DNA from 3 places in the Halomonas aquatica genome. Region 1 is predicted to be linked to each of the others. Evidence: predicted binding sites of a transcription regulator. Region 1 holds the regulator's gene; each other region holds the start of a gene.
What was found. Region 1 encodes sigma-54, which starts transcription at its own class of promoters, with help from an activator protein. Its sites were predicted from a motif close to TGGCACNNNNNTTGCTNT; they were not measured.

Region 1 (4,142 bases):
AGAACGCCCGGCTGACCCGCTTCGATGCAAAGGGGCAGCCCCACCAGCGCCTCGACACTCCGCGGCTGACCCACACCCCCCATGACGACATCACCCGCCTGCAGCGCCCGCAGGGCAAGTTGCTGGACGACTCGGGCCGAGTCTGGCTGGCCCGCGGCGACAGAGGCACCCTGGAGACGGGCGGCAACCCGCTGACCCTGTCCGGCGATGCGCAGCTCCGGGCCCCTGCGGAGCGCTGGCAACTGGACACCGAGATCCTGCATTTCGATGCCGATAGCGGCCACGCCTGGAGCGAGACGCCGGCTGTGCTGCGCCAACCTCCCCAGCGGATGAGCGGCGAGCGCTTCGACGCCTGGATCCATGACAACCGCGCCCGGCTGACCGACAATGTCCGCGGCCACCATCCGCCCCAGACCCACGAGGACCCCGAGTCATGACGCGAACTTCCCTCGCCCCCCTTTCGACCCTCGTCGTCATCGGCCTGTTGCTAGGCAGTGCTCAGGCACTGGCATTGGAGGGTGACGCCAGCGCCCCGATCGAGGTGGAGGCCAATCAGCTCGATCTCGACGATCGCGAAGGCACCGCCGTCTATACCGGCAATGTGGACATCCGCCAGGGGAGCATGCAGCTGACCGGCGACCGTGTGGAAATACGGCGCAACGACCAGGGCCAGCTCAGTCAAGCCACCGCCACCGGCGAGCGCGCCTACATCGAGCAACTGCCCGCACCGGACGAGCCCATGGTCCGCGGCTGGGGCCGCACCGTTATCTACCACGTCGCCGAGCGCCGCATCGAACTGATAGACCGCGCCGAACTGCATCAGGGTGGCGACACCTTCGATGGTGGCTACCTCGAATACTTCCTCGACCGCCGCGTCGTCCAGGCCCGCTCCGATGCAGAAGGTGTACAGGAGCGCCAGCGGGTGCGGATGACCCTCGAGCCCGCAAAGCAGGGCGGCCAGTGATGAAGACCCTGAGAGCCCAGCACCTGGCCAAGGGCTACAAGCGTCGCCGAGTGGTGCAGGACATCAGCCTCTCCATCGGGCAGGGCCAGATCGTCGGCCTGCTCGGCCCCAACGGGGCCGGCAAGACTACCTCCTTCTACATGATCGTCGGTCTGGTGCGCGCCGATGCCGGCGAGGTGCATATCGACGACCTGGACCTCTCGACCGCAGCCATGCACGAGCGGGCCAGGGCCGGCATCGGCTACCTGCCCCAGGAAGCCTCGATCTTTCGCAAGCTGTCGGTCGCCGACAACATCATGGCGATCCTCGAGACACGCCCGGACCTCGACCGCAGGGGCCGCGAGGCCAGGCTCGAGGAGCTCCTCGGGGACTTCCACGTGACGCACATCCGCGACAACCTGGGCATGAGCCTCTCCGGTGGCGAACGGCGACGCGTGGAAATCGCCCGGGCGCTGGCCACCGAGCCTGCCTTCATCCTGCTCGACGAACCCTTCGCCGGCGTCGACCCCATCTCGGTGGGCGAGATCAAGGGCATCATCCGCCAGCTCAAGGCCCGAGAAATCGGCGTGCTGATCACCGACCACAATGTGCGCGAGACCCTCGATATCTGCGACAGCGCCTACATCGTCGGTGACGGCCGGATCATCGCCGAGGGCAATGCCGAGGCGATCCTGGCCAACCAGCGCGTCCGCGAGGTCTACCTGGGCCAGGACTTCCGGCTCTGAACTCCAATCTCATGATATAAATGTCGTTATGGCTAAGCGGCATGAAGATTGCGCATGGCACGATTGTTGCATTTTTCCAGTTGCAACCCCCTCGGCCAGGGGCTAGGGTGGGAGTTTTCCTCACGTCGGGGGAACTCCTCTCATGGCCATGAAGGCTTCCCTGCAGCTTCGCGTCGGCACCCAGCTGACCATGACCCCCCAGCTGCAGCAGGCCATCGCCCTGCTGCAGCTCTCGACCCTGGACCTACGCCAGGAGATTCAGCAGGCGCTGGATTCCAACCCCCTGCTGGATGTCGAAGATGACTTCGGCGAAGAGGAGGTGGACGAAACACCCGACGACGACTGGGCCAGCGAGATTCCCGACGAACTCACCACCGACAGCGACTGGTCGGATACCTATCAGGACCTTGGTAGCGTTCCTGCCGGCGGCAGTGGCGAGGGTCCCGATTTCGAGCGTCAGGCGTCGGGGCAGAGCCTGCAGGGCCATCTGGCCTGGCAACTGGCCATGACCAACCTGGACGAGCGCCAGATGCTCATCGCCGAGAGCCTGATCGACAGCCTGAACGGCGACGGCTACCTCACCCAGCCCCTGGAGGAGATCCGCGACGGCCTCAGGGCCCAGGGCCTCGCGGGCCTCAGGAGCCGGGAACTCGAGCAGGTGCTCCTGCGCCTCCAGCAGTTCGAGCCCACTGGGGTCTTCGCCCGTGACCTGCGCGAGTGCCTGATGTTGCAACTGGCCACCCTGCCCGATGACACACCGCTCTTGCCCCAGGCCCGCCGCCTGGTTCGCCAGTTCCTCGAGGCCCTCGCCGGCGACGACCGACGCCTTCTCAAGCGCCGGCTCAGCCTCGACGATGAGGCCCTCGACACGGTGATCGACCTGGTACGCTCGCTGGATCCCCGCCCCGGCAGCGCCTTCACCGAAAACGACAACGACTATGTGATTCCCGATCTGATCGCGCGGCATGCCCGCGATGGCTGGCAGGTAGAACTCAATCCCGAGGCCATGCCGCGCCTGCGCATCCAGCCCGACTATGCCGCGCTGATTCGACGAGCCGACAAGAGCGAGGACAACCAGTTCCTCAAGGACCACCTGCAGGAGGCGCGCTGGCTGATGAAGAGCCTCTCCAGCCGTAACGATACGCTGCTGCGGGTGGGCCGCGAGATCATGGTGCGCCAGATCGACTTCCTGGAGCATGGCGAGGAGGCCATGAAACCCCTGATCCTGGCCGATATCGCCCAGGTCGTGGAGATGCACGAGTCGACCATCTCGCGAGTCACCACCCAGAAGTTCATCCATACCCCGCGCGGCATGTTCGAGCTCAAGTACTTCTTCTCCAGCCAGGTAGGAGGCGGCAACGGCGAGGGTGATGCCCACTCCAGCACCGCCATCCGCGCCCGGATTCGCAAGCTGATCCAGGACGAGGCCCCTCGCAAGCCACTCTCCGACAGCAAGCTGGTCGCCCTGCTCGATGAGGCCGGCATCGGCGTCGCGCGACGCACGGTAGCGAAATATCGCGAGGCGATGGGAATCCCCTCCTCCAGCGAGCGCAAGCGGCTGCGTTGAACGGGGTCCAATGGCGCACTCCAGTACCCGGATGCTTTCTCCCGAATTTGCCGCAAGCAATTGAAATCACGCTATTCGGCGAGAAATCCAATCCCCTCGACCGCGGGGGTATGCAGGACGACAAAAAGGGTTACAATCGATTCACACCCCGTAAGAGCAAGGAGCGTGTCATGCAAGTCAACATCACCGGCCACCATGTAGACCTGACCGACGCACTGCGTGACTATGTGCAGGAGAAACTTACCCGCGTCGAGCGTCACTACGACAACATCACCAACGTGCAGGTCACCCTCTCCGTGGAGAAGGAACGCCAGCAGGCGGCCTGCACCCTTCATGCCGCCGGTGCCGACCTCCATGCAGAGGCCATGGATAATGACATGTATGCCGCCATCGATGCTCTCGCCGACAAGCTCGACCGTCAGTTGGTGAAGCACAAGGAAAAGGCCCAGGCCCGCGCCCAGGGCGCTGGCGCCCGCTGATTCCGTCATGACACTGGACGCCATCCTGCCCCCCGAGCGCACCCTCTTCGATGTGCCGGGGGGGAGCAAGAAGCGAGTGCTGGAATTCTTCAGCACCTTCATTGCCCAGAACACGCCGAGCCTCGACAGCCAGGAGGTCTTCAGCCGACTGATCGGCCGCGAACGACTGGGCAGCACCGGCATCGGCAACGGGGTCGCCATCCCCCACGCACGAAACCCTCACTGCAAGGCACCCATCGCCGGCTTCCTCAAGCTGGCCGAACCGGTGGATTTCGATGCCATCGACGGGGAACCGGTAGACCTGGTCTTCGTGCTGCTGGTACCCGAGGAGGCCGACGAGGCGCATCTCGCCTTGCTCGGCCAGGTCGCCGGCGTGATGAACGACACCGACACCCGGGCCCGCCTGC
Region 2 (4,142 bases), on a different contig from region 1:
TGATGCAGATGCGCCGGGTCGAGGCGATTCCGCTGCCGGCCGGCGAGACCGTGCACCTGGCGCCGGGGGGCTGGCACCTGATGATGTTCGATCTGGCTGCTGTCCCGGTAGAAGGCGAACGCGTCGAGTTGACCCTGACCCTGGACAATGGGGAGCGCCTGGTCGTAGAGGCGCCGGTGAGGCGCTTGAAGCCGATGGAGATGATCAAGGGCGAAGAGACGGGCAAGCACTCGGCCCACTGATTGTCGCTCACTGATTATTCGCCCATCGATCGGCCCCGGTTATCGCCCCGGGGCCACCAGCCAGAGGCTGCGGTAGGGAGCCAGGCTTGTTTCTGCGGTACCTTCCTCGTTCCCTTCTCCGGCCCCTCCTCCGGCCCAGGGCGCATCCTCCATCAGGTCGTGCCAGCCGGGCGTGGCCAGGGCCTCGAGGACGAGCGGCTGGCGGCGGTCGGTGACGTTGTGGATCGCCAGCAGGCGACGACCGTCGGCCAGTGGGCCACGCTCCAGTACCAGCAGCTCCGGTGGGGTCGGGATCACGCGCTGCCGCGCATCCGGGTGGAAGCAGGGTTCCTGGCGGCGCACGGCCAGGCGACGCTTGAGGGCCAGGAACACCTCTCGGGTGGGGGTGTTGCGGCTGTCCAGCAGTTCCTCGAGCACGGGGGTCTGCCAGCGGTGCCGGTTGATCGCGCGCAGGCGGCCGGTGCGCTCCACGCCTTCCAGGTCGTTGAGGGAGGCGGTCAGCGAATGGATGTAGAGGGCGGGAATGCCCTGCAGGGCCAGCATCAGGTGCTGGCTGCACAGGAAGCGCTCCACTTGCCAGGGGTCGGCACCGCGGCGGGTTCCCTTCATGGCCTCGAACCAGGTGATGTTGATCTCGTAGGGAATGTCCCGTCCCTGCGAATCGGTGCGCATGCTCACGAAACCGCCGAAACGGTGCATCAGTTCCAGCAGGGCATCGAACTCGTGGCTCGGCAACCAGCCCTCCAGCGGCCGGACGCCGATGCCATCATGGCTGGCGGTGAAATTAAGATAGCTGCAGCCAGGTGGCAGCTCGGGCAGGCTCTCGAGCCAACCGGCCAGGGTCCCCGCCTCGCCGCTGGTCAGGGTATGCAGTAACAGGGGTGGCAGCGGGAACTGGTAGACCAGATGCGCCTCGTCCGGCGTCGCCAGCATCTCTTGTTGCTCTTCCGATGATCGATCGAGGCCCTCGTTGGGGCCCTCCAGGCCCCCGCCTGAAAGGCGTTGCAGACCAAAGTAACTGATGTTCTCCCGATGGGGCACGTTGGTCTCGGTGAGCAGCAGGGTGCCCGGCGCCATGTGATCGACCACGGCGCGCAGCAGCCGGACCACCTCATGGGTCTGGGGCAGGTGGATGCATGGGGTGCCCGGCTCCTTCCACAGGAAGGCGATGGCATCCAGACGGATGACCCGCGCGCCCTGCTCCATGTAGAAGAGCAGGATGCCGATGAATTCCAGCAGCACATCGGGATTGGCAAAGTTGAGGTCGATCTGGTCCTCGGAGAAGGTCGCCCAGAGGTGGCGAGTTCCGCGACGGGTCGGAACCGGCACCAGCAGCGGGCTGCTGCGCGGACGCACCACCGCGGAGAGGTCGGTGTCCGGGTCCATCTCGATGAAGTAGTCGCGCCCCGGCAGACTGCCGCTCAGGTAGTCGACGAACCACAGCGACTCCCGGGAGACATGGTTGAGCACCAGATCGACGATCAGGTCTCCCGTGGCGGCCAGTCGGCGAATGTCGGACCAGTCGCCCAGGGCCGGGTCGACCTCCCGATAGTGGATCACCGAGAAGCCGTCGTCGCTGCTCCAGGGAAAGAAGGGCAGCACATGCACGCCGCTGAAGGTATCCGGCAGGTGGGCCTCGATGAAGGAGTGCAGTACCGCCAGGGGCGGTTTGTCGCCGTTGAGGAGGCTGTCGCCGTAGCCGATCAGCCACTGGTCACGTTCGCTCCATAATGGGGCGTCGTCGTCAGGCCCGCGGGGGGGCAGGGCACCGCGCCGGTGCGACAGCAGCGTCATCAGGCGTCGCAGCACCTCCTCCCGGCGCGGCCCATAGATGACGTCGAGGTGGTTCCGGGCGCGGGCGGTGAAGCTAGCCTCGTCCAGGGGGCTGGCGAGCGAGCGTGACTGGGGCATGGTGGTTTCCATTGGCCAGGGGATGACAGGGTCTTGCAGGAGCCGTGCCATCCCGGATGCGCTGGGCGCTCCCGTCGTGAACCGTTACAATGCAGCGACACCCTATCATCGACGTCGGGTTCCCCCCTATGCATTGCCCCTTCTGTGGCGCCAACGATACCCGCGTGACCGACTCCCGCCTGGTGGTCGAGGGCGACCAGGTGCGGCGTCGTCGACAGTGTGCGGGCTGCGGCGAGCGCTTCACCACCTATGAGACCGCCGAACTGGTGATGCCGCGGGTGATCAAGTCCGACGGCACGCGGGAGGTTTTCGACGAGGGCAAGCTGCGCTCCGGCATGCTGCGCGCCCTTGAGAAGCGTCCGGTCAGTGCCGAGTCGATCGAGGCGGCGGTGGAGCGCATCCGCCAGCACCTGCGGGCCCGGGGCGAGCGCGAGATCCACGCCCGGGACATCGGCGAGGAGGTGATGCAGGCCCTCAAGCGCCTCGATCAGATCGCCTATATCCGCTTCGCCTCGGTCTATCGCCGCTTTCAGGACATCGACGAGTTCCGCGCCGAGATCGACCGGCTGGCCCAGGAACCCGGCTTTCCCGTCGACTCCTCCGGAGAGTCCTGATGCTTGCACCGACCCGGCCCGAGGCCTGGATGGCGCTCGCCCTGAAGCTGGCGCGCCACGGTCTCTATACCACCGATCCCAATCCTCGGGTCGGCTGCGTGCTGGTCAAGGCAGGGCGGGTCATCGGCGAAGGCTGGCACGAGCGGGCCGGAGAGCCCCATGCCGAGGTCCATGCCCTGCGCGCGGCAGGGGAGGCCGCCCGCGGCGCTACCGCCTACGTGACCCTGGAGCCCTGTTCCCACCAGGGACGCACCGGCCCTTGCGCCCTGGCGCTGGTCGAGGCCGGGGTGAAGCGGGTCGTGGTGGCCATGCAGGACCCCAACCCCCGGGTCGCCGGCCAGGGCATCGCCATGCTGCGGGAGGCCGGCATCGAGGTAAACGTGGGTGTGCTGGAGGACGAGGCCCTGGCGCTCAATCCCGGCTTCGTGATGCGCATGTCCCATGGCCGACCCTTCGTGCGTCTGAAGATGGCCATGAGCCTGGACGGGCGAACCGCCATGCGCTCAGGCGAGTCCCAGTGGATCACCGGGCCCCGCGCCCGCCGCGAGGTCCAGCGCCTGCGCGCCCGTTCCAGCGCCATCCTCACCGGGGTCGAGTCGATCATCTTCGACAATGCCCGGCTCACCGTGCGCTCCGACCAGCTGGAGCTGCCCGACGGCGAGGCGATCGCTGCCCGCCAGCCGCTGCGCGTGGTGGTGGATTCCCGCCTGCGGCTCCCGCTGGCGGCGGCCTGCCTGCGCGAGCCCGGCCGCACCCTGGTGGCCACCCTGGCCGAGCACGGCACCGAGCGGCGAGAAAGGCTCGAGGCGGCCGGCGCCGAGGTGGTGGTGATGCCCGCGGGGCAAGATGGCCGGGTCGACCTCGATGCCCTTTTGCACCACCTGGCGGCACAGGAACAGGCCAATGAGGTGCTGCTCGAGACCGGAGCGACGCTGGCCGGCGCCATGCTCGAGGCCAACCTGATCGACGAGATGCAGCTGTTCGTGGCGCCGACCCTGCTCGGCGGCGAGGCCCGCCCGCTCTTCGAGCTGCCGGGCCTCTCCCTTATGGCCCAGCAGAAGGGGCTGGAGATCCTCGATATCCGCGCGGTGGGCGAGGACTGGCGGATCACCGCCAGGCCCCGGCGGCGTTCGTCAACCTCTCGTGAGGGGCACGGGGGGCAGGCCTGAGAGGAGTTCCTGCTCCCTGGGTGGCGCCGGTAGCGCCCATGGACGGGTTCACAGCGCCTCCTCGCTGGTCTGACATTCCGGGCCCTTTGGCCTGATCAGCTCGAGTACATAGACCGGCCCTCGCCGCCGCGCCGCGATGGCTCTTCACTGGCGCCCGCCGCCGCGCCGCGATGGCTCTTCACTGGCGCCCGCCGCCGCGCCTTCTA
Region 3 (4,142 bases), on a different contig from region 1:
GTCAGCACGATGTTCTCATCGTTACCCGAGGCGCGCATGTTGTCGAGCTTCTTGCCCTTGGTGGGGTTCACCACCATGTCGTTGGCCCGATTGTTGATGCCGATCAGCATGCCCTCGTAGACCTCGGTGCCATGGTCGATGATCAGCTTTCCGCGTTCCTGCAGGGCATAGAGGGCATAGGCCAGGGCCTTGCCGGGGACCATGGAGACCAGCACGCCGTTGCGCCGCTCGATGGAGGCGTCGGGCTTGAGGGGGCCGTAATGGTCGAAGCGGCTGGTGAGAATGCCCGTGCCGGAGGTCAGTGTCAGGAACTGGCCGCGGAAGCCGATCAACCCGCGGGCGGGGATGATGAAGTCCAGGCGCACGCGGCCCTTGCCGTCGGGGTTCATGTTGACCAGTTCGCCCTTGCGGTAGCCGATCTCCTCCATGACGGCGCCCTGGTGCTGCTCCTCGCAGTCGATGATCACTTCCTCGTAGGGCTCCCGCTTCTCCCCGTCGATCTCCCGGATGATCACCTCGGGGCGGCCCACGGCCAGCTCGAAGCCTTCGCGGCGCATGGTCTCGATCAGTACCGAGAGGTGCAGCTCGCCACGACCGGAAACGATGAACTTTTCCGGGCTCTCGCCCTGCTCGACCCGCAGCGCCACGTTGTGGATCAGTTCCTGCTCGAGGCGATCCTTGATGTTGCGGCTGGTGACGAACTTGCCGTCCTTGCCGGCGAAGGGCGAGTCATTGACCTGGAAGGTCATGGAGACGGTCGGCTCGTCCACGGAGAGCGGCGGCAGTGCTTCGACGGCGGCCGGATCGCAGAGAGTGTCGGAGATCGCCAGGGCGTCGATGCCGGTGATGCAGACGATGTCGCCGGTGGCGCCTTCGTCGGTTTGCACGCGCTCAAGGCCCAGGTGGGTCATGACCTGGCCGATCTTGCCCTTGCGGGTATTGCCTTCCTTGCTGATCACGGTGACCTGCTGGTTCGGCTTGACCGTGCCGCGGGTGATGCGACCCAGGCCGATGACACCCACGTAGCTGGAGTAGTCCAGGGCGGAGATCTGCATCTGGAAGGGGCCGTCGAGCTCTACCTTGGGCGGCTCGACGATGTCGACGATGGACTGGAACATCGGCGTCATGTCCTCGGCCAGTTCATCCGGATCCGGTCCGGCGATGCCGTTGAGCGCCGAGCAGTAGATGATCGGGAAGTCGAGCTGGTCGTCGCTGGCGCCGAGGTTGTCGAAGAGGTCGAAGATCTGGTCGATGACCCAGTCAGGACGCGCGCCTGGGCGATCGATCTTGTTGACCACGACGATGGGCTTGAGGCCCTGATCGAAGGCCTTCTGGGTCACGAAGCGGGTCTGCGGCATGGGGCCGTCGACGGCATCGACCAGCAGCAGTACCGAGTCCACCATGGACATGACGCGCTCGACCTCGCCGCCGAAGTCGGCGTGTCCGGGCGTGTCGACGATGTTGATGTGGTAGCCCTGGCCGTCGGGGGCCTGCCAGTGGATCGCCGTGTTCTTGGCCAGGATGGTGATGCCGCGTTCCTTCTCCTGGTCATTGGAGTCCATGATGCGCTCCTGCCCCTCGGCCTTGCGGTCCAGAGTGCCTGACTGGCTGAGCAGTTTGTCGACCAGGGTGGTCTTGCCATGGTCGACGTGAGCGATGATGGCGATGTTGCGAAGATTCTCGATCACGACGGGATCCTGCTGACAAAATTGGGGGCGCATTATAGAGGCAGGGCGATGACGGCTACCAGCCTTGTCGCCGTGAATCTTGTGCTGCGACCGTATATCAGTGGCTTGGGAGCTCGCCGAGAGCGTAAAAGTCATCGTTCGGTTCAATCTATGCCGGAAGCGACCCTCGCCTTACGTGCAGGGTATGATCGGCTGGTGCTGAGCCTGCTGTTCCAGCATGGTGCAATATTCGAGCTATTCGCACTATTGAAGTGCTTATATATGGTTAAGTCTTAGGCATGCCGGGGTGAAATGGCGATACTGGTGCATGATGTCACGGGGAGGGTGAAACTAAAGATATTTTCTATCAACAAGTTGCCATGAACATGCCGTGCGGTGGTGCAAAACTGGCACGCTGCCTGCATGATGCTTGGCAGTGCCATGCTTTCGCATGGCGGCCGTGGGCAGTGGCCCGTCGGCATGCTACAAACACGTGCTGGACTCGCCAGCACCATTGCATTACAACAGCTCAACCTTTCAAGCCTAGCTTACACAGTGGAGGACTCTAATGTCTGTCAAGACGCTCGCCCTGATTGAAGAACATGACGTGAAGTGGGTCGACCTGCGCTTCACCGATACCCGCGGCAAGGAACAGCACGTGACCATTCCGGCCCGTGATGTCGACGAGGAGTTTTTCGAGAACGGTCAGATGTTCGACGGTTCCTCCATCAACGGCTGGAAGGGCATCAACGAGTCCGACATGATCCTGCGCCCCGAGGATGGTTCCGGCTTCCTCGACCCCTTCACCGAGGACGCTACCCTGGTGCTGCGCTGCGACATCATCGAGCCGGCCACCATGCAGGGCTACGAGCGCGATCCCCGCTCCATCGCCAAGCGCGCCGAGGCCTACCTGCAGTCCACTGGGCTTGGCGACACCGCCTTCTTCGGCCCGGAGCCCGAGTTCTTCATCTTCGATGAGGTGCACTGGAAGGCCGACATCGAAGGCGCCATGTACAAGATCTCCTCCGAGGAAGGCGCCTGGGCCACCGACCGCAACATCGAGGGCGGTAACCTCGGCCACCGTCCGCGGGTCAAGGGCGGCTATTTCCCTGTCCCGCCTGTGGACAGCTTCCACGACATCCGTGGCGCCATGTGCAACACTCTGGAGGCCATCGGCCAGAGCGTCGAGGTGCACCACCACGAGGTGTCCAACGCCGGCCAGAACGAGATCGGCGTGAAGTTCAATACGCTGGTCAAGAAGGCCGACGAGGTCCAGGAGCTGAAGTACGTCATCCACAACGTGGCTCACGCCTACGGCAAGACCGCCACCTTCATGCCCAAGCCCCTGGTCGGTGACAACGGCAGCGGCATGCACGTCCACCAGTCCTTCTGGAAGGATGGCAGCAACCAGTTTGCCGGTGACGAGTACGCGGGCCTCTCCGAGATGGCGCTCTACTACATCGGTGGCATCATCAAGCACGCGCGTGCCCTGAACGCCTTCACCAACGCCTCCACCAACTCCTACAAGCGTCTGGTGCCGGGCTTCGAGGCGCCGGTGATGCTGGCCTACAGTGCCCGCAACCGCTCCGCCTCCATTCGCATCCCCTACACCGCGAGCCCCAAGGGCAAGCGCATCGAGGCCCGTTTCCCGGACCCGACCGCCAACCCCTACCTGTGCTTCGCGGCGATGCTGATGGCCGGCATCGACGGCATCAAGAACAAGATTCATCCCGGCGACGCCATGGACAAGAACCTCTATGACCTGCCGCCGGAAGAGGGCAAGTCCATCCCGACCGTGGCCGAGAGCCTGGACCAGGCCTTGGAGGCACTGGATGCCGACCGCGCCTTCCTGGTCGAGGGTGGCGTCTTCACCGACGACATGATCGATGCCTACATCGAGCTCAAGGAAGAGGACGTCGAGCGTATCCGCATGACGACCCATCCGGTCGAGTTCGACATGTACTACAGCTGCTGATCCCGCGGCGCCATGGCGCCGCGTCCAGCACCAGAAGAGGCACGCCCCTGGGGCGTGCCTCTTTTTTTTGCTACGGCAGCAGCATATGGCCGGCGATGCCCAGGGCAAATTCCATCACCGCGCCCAGCGGCGGCCCCCAGTGGCATCGCCATGCCGGCCATCAGCGTGAGGGCGACCACTGTCTGCCATGCTTCCATGCTGAATCCTCCTCGCCTTGTGGTGTCGGAAGGGTATCCTATCCACATTGGCTGTGATGTCGCATGCGGATTCCGTGACGGCCCCTGCTGGTTTAGTCTGAACGCATGTGGACGCCGCATTGCTAGGATGGTGTCTGGATGTCGATGATCCCCGGGAGGGACGCATGAAAAAGGCAGTCGTGTTACTGGCGCTGGGCCTGTCGGTGAGCGTGGTGGCTCACGCTCAGACTATCTATCGCTCCACGGATGCTCAGGGCAACGTGGTATTCACCGACAATCCGGAGGGTGGAGGCGAGGAGATGA

Region 2: a site for sigma-54 is predicted at 2,186-2,203, ahead of ABE960_RS00975 (sugar phosphorylase). Genes of this name have one in related genera too.
Region 3: a site for sigma-54 is predicted at 2,076-2,093, ahead of glnA (glutamate--ammonia ligase). Genes of this name have one in related genera too.

The regions. Positions count from the first base shown of each region.
Region 1 covers NZ_JBEGCJ010000005.1:293,181-297,322, forward strand. The annotation lists gene lptC (LPS export ABC transporter periplasmic protein LptC) at 1-437, shown strand, start outside; gene lptA (lipopolysaccharide transport periplasmic protein LptA) at 434-964, shown strand; gene lptB (LPS export ABC transporter ATP-binding protein) at 964-1,689, shown strand; gene ABE960_RS12595 (RNA polymerase factor sigma-54) at 1,832-3,256, shown strand; gene hpf (ribosome hibernation-promoting factor, HPF/YfiA family) at 3,427-3,735, shown strand; gene ptsN (PTS IIA-like nitrogen regulatory protein PtsN) at 3,743-4,142, shown strand, end outside.
Region 2 covers NZ_JBEGCJ010000001.1:229,982-234,123, reverse strand. The annotation lists gene ABE960_RS00980 (copper chaperone PCu(A)C) at 1-242, shown strand, start outside; gene ABE960_RS00975 (sugar phosphorylase) at 282-2,153, opposite strand; gene nrdR (transcriptional regulator NrdR) at 2,282-2,767, shown strand; gene ribD (bifunctional diaminohydroxyphosphoribosylaminopyrimidine deaminase/5-amino-6-(5-phosphoribosylamino)uracil reductase RibD) at 2,767-3,936, shown strand.
Region 3 covers NZ_JBEGCJ010000004.1:38,094-42,235, reverse strand. The annotation lists gene typA (translational GTPase TypA) at 1-1,688, opposite strand, end outside; gene glnA (glutamate--ammonia ligase) at 2,236-3,642, shown strand; gene ABE960_RS09180 (DUF4124 domain-containing protein) at 4,004-4,142, shown strand, end outside.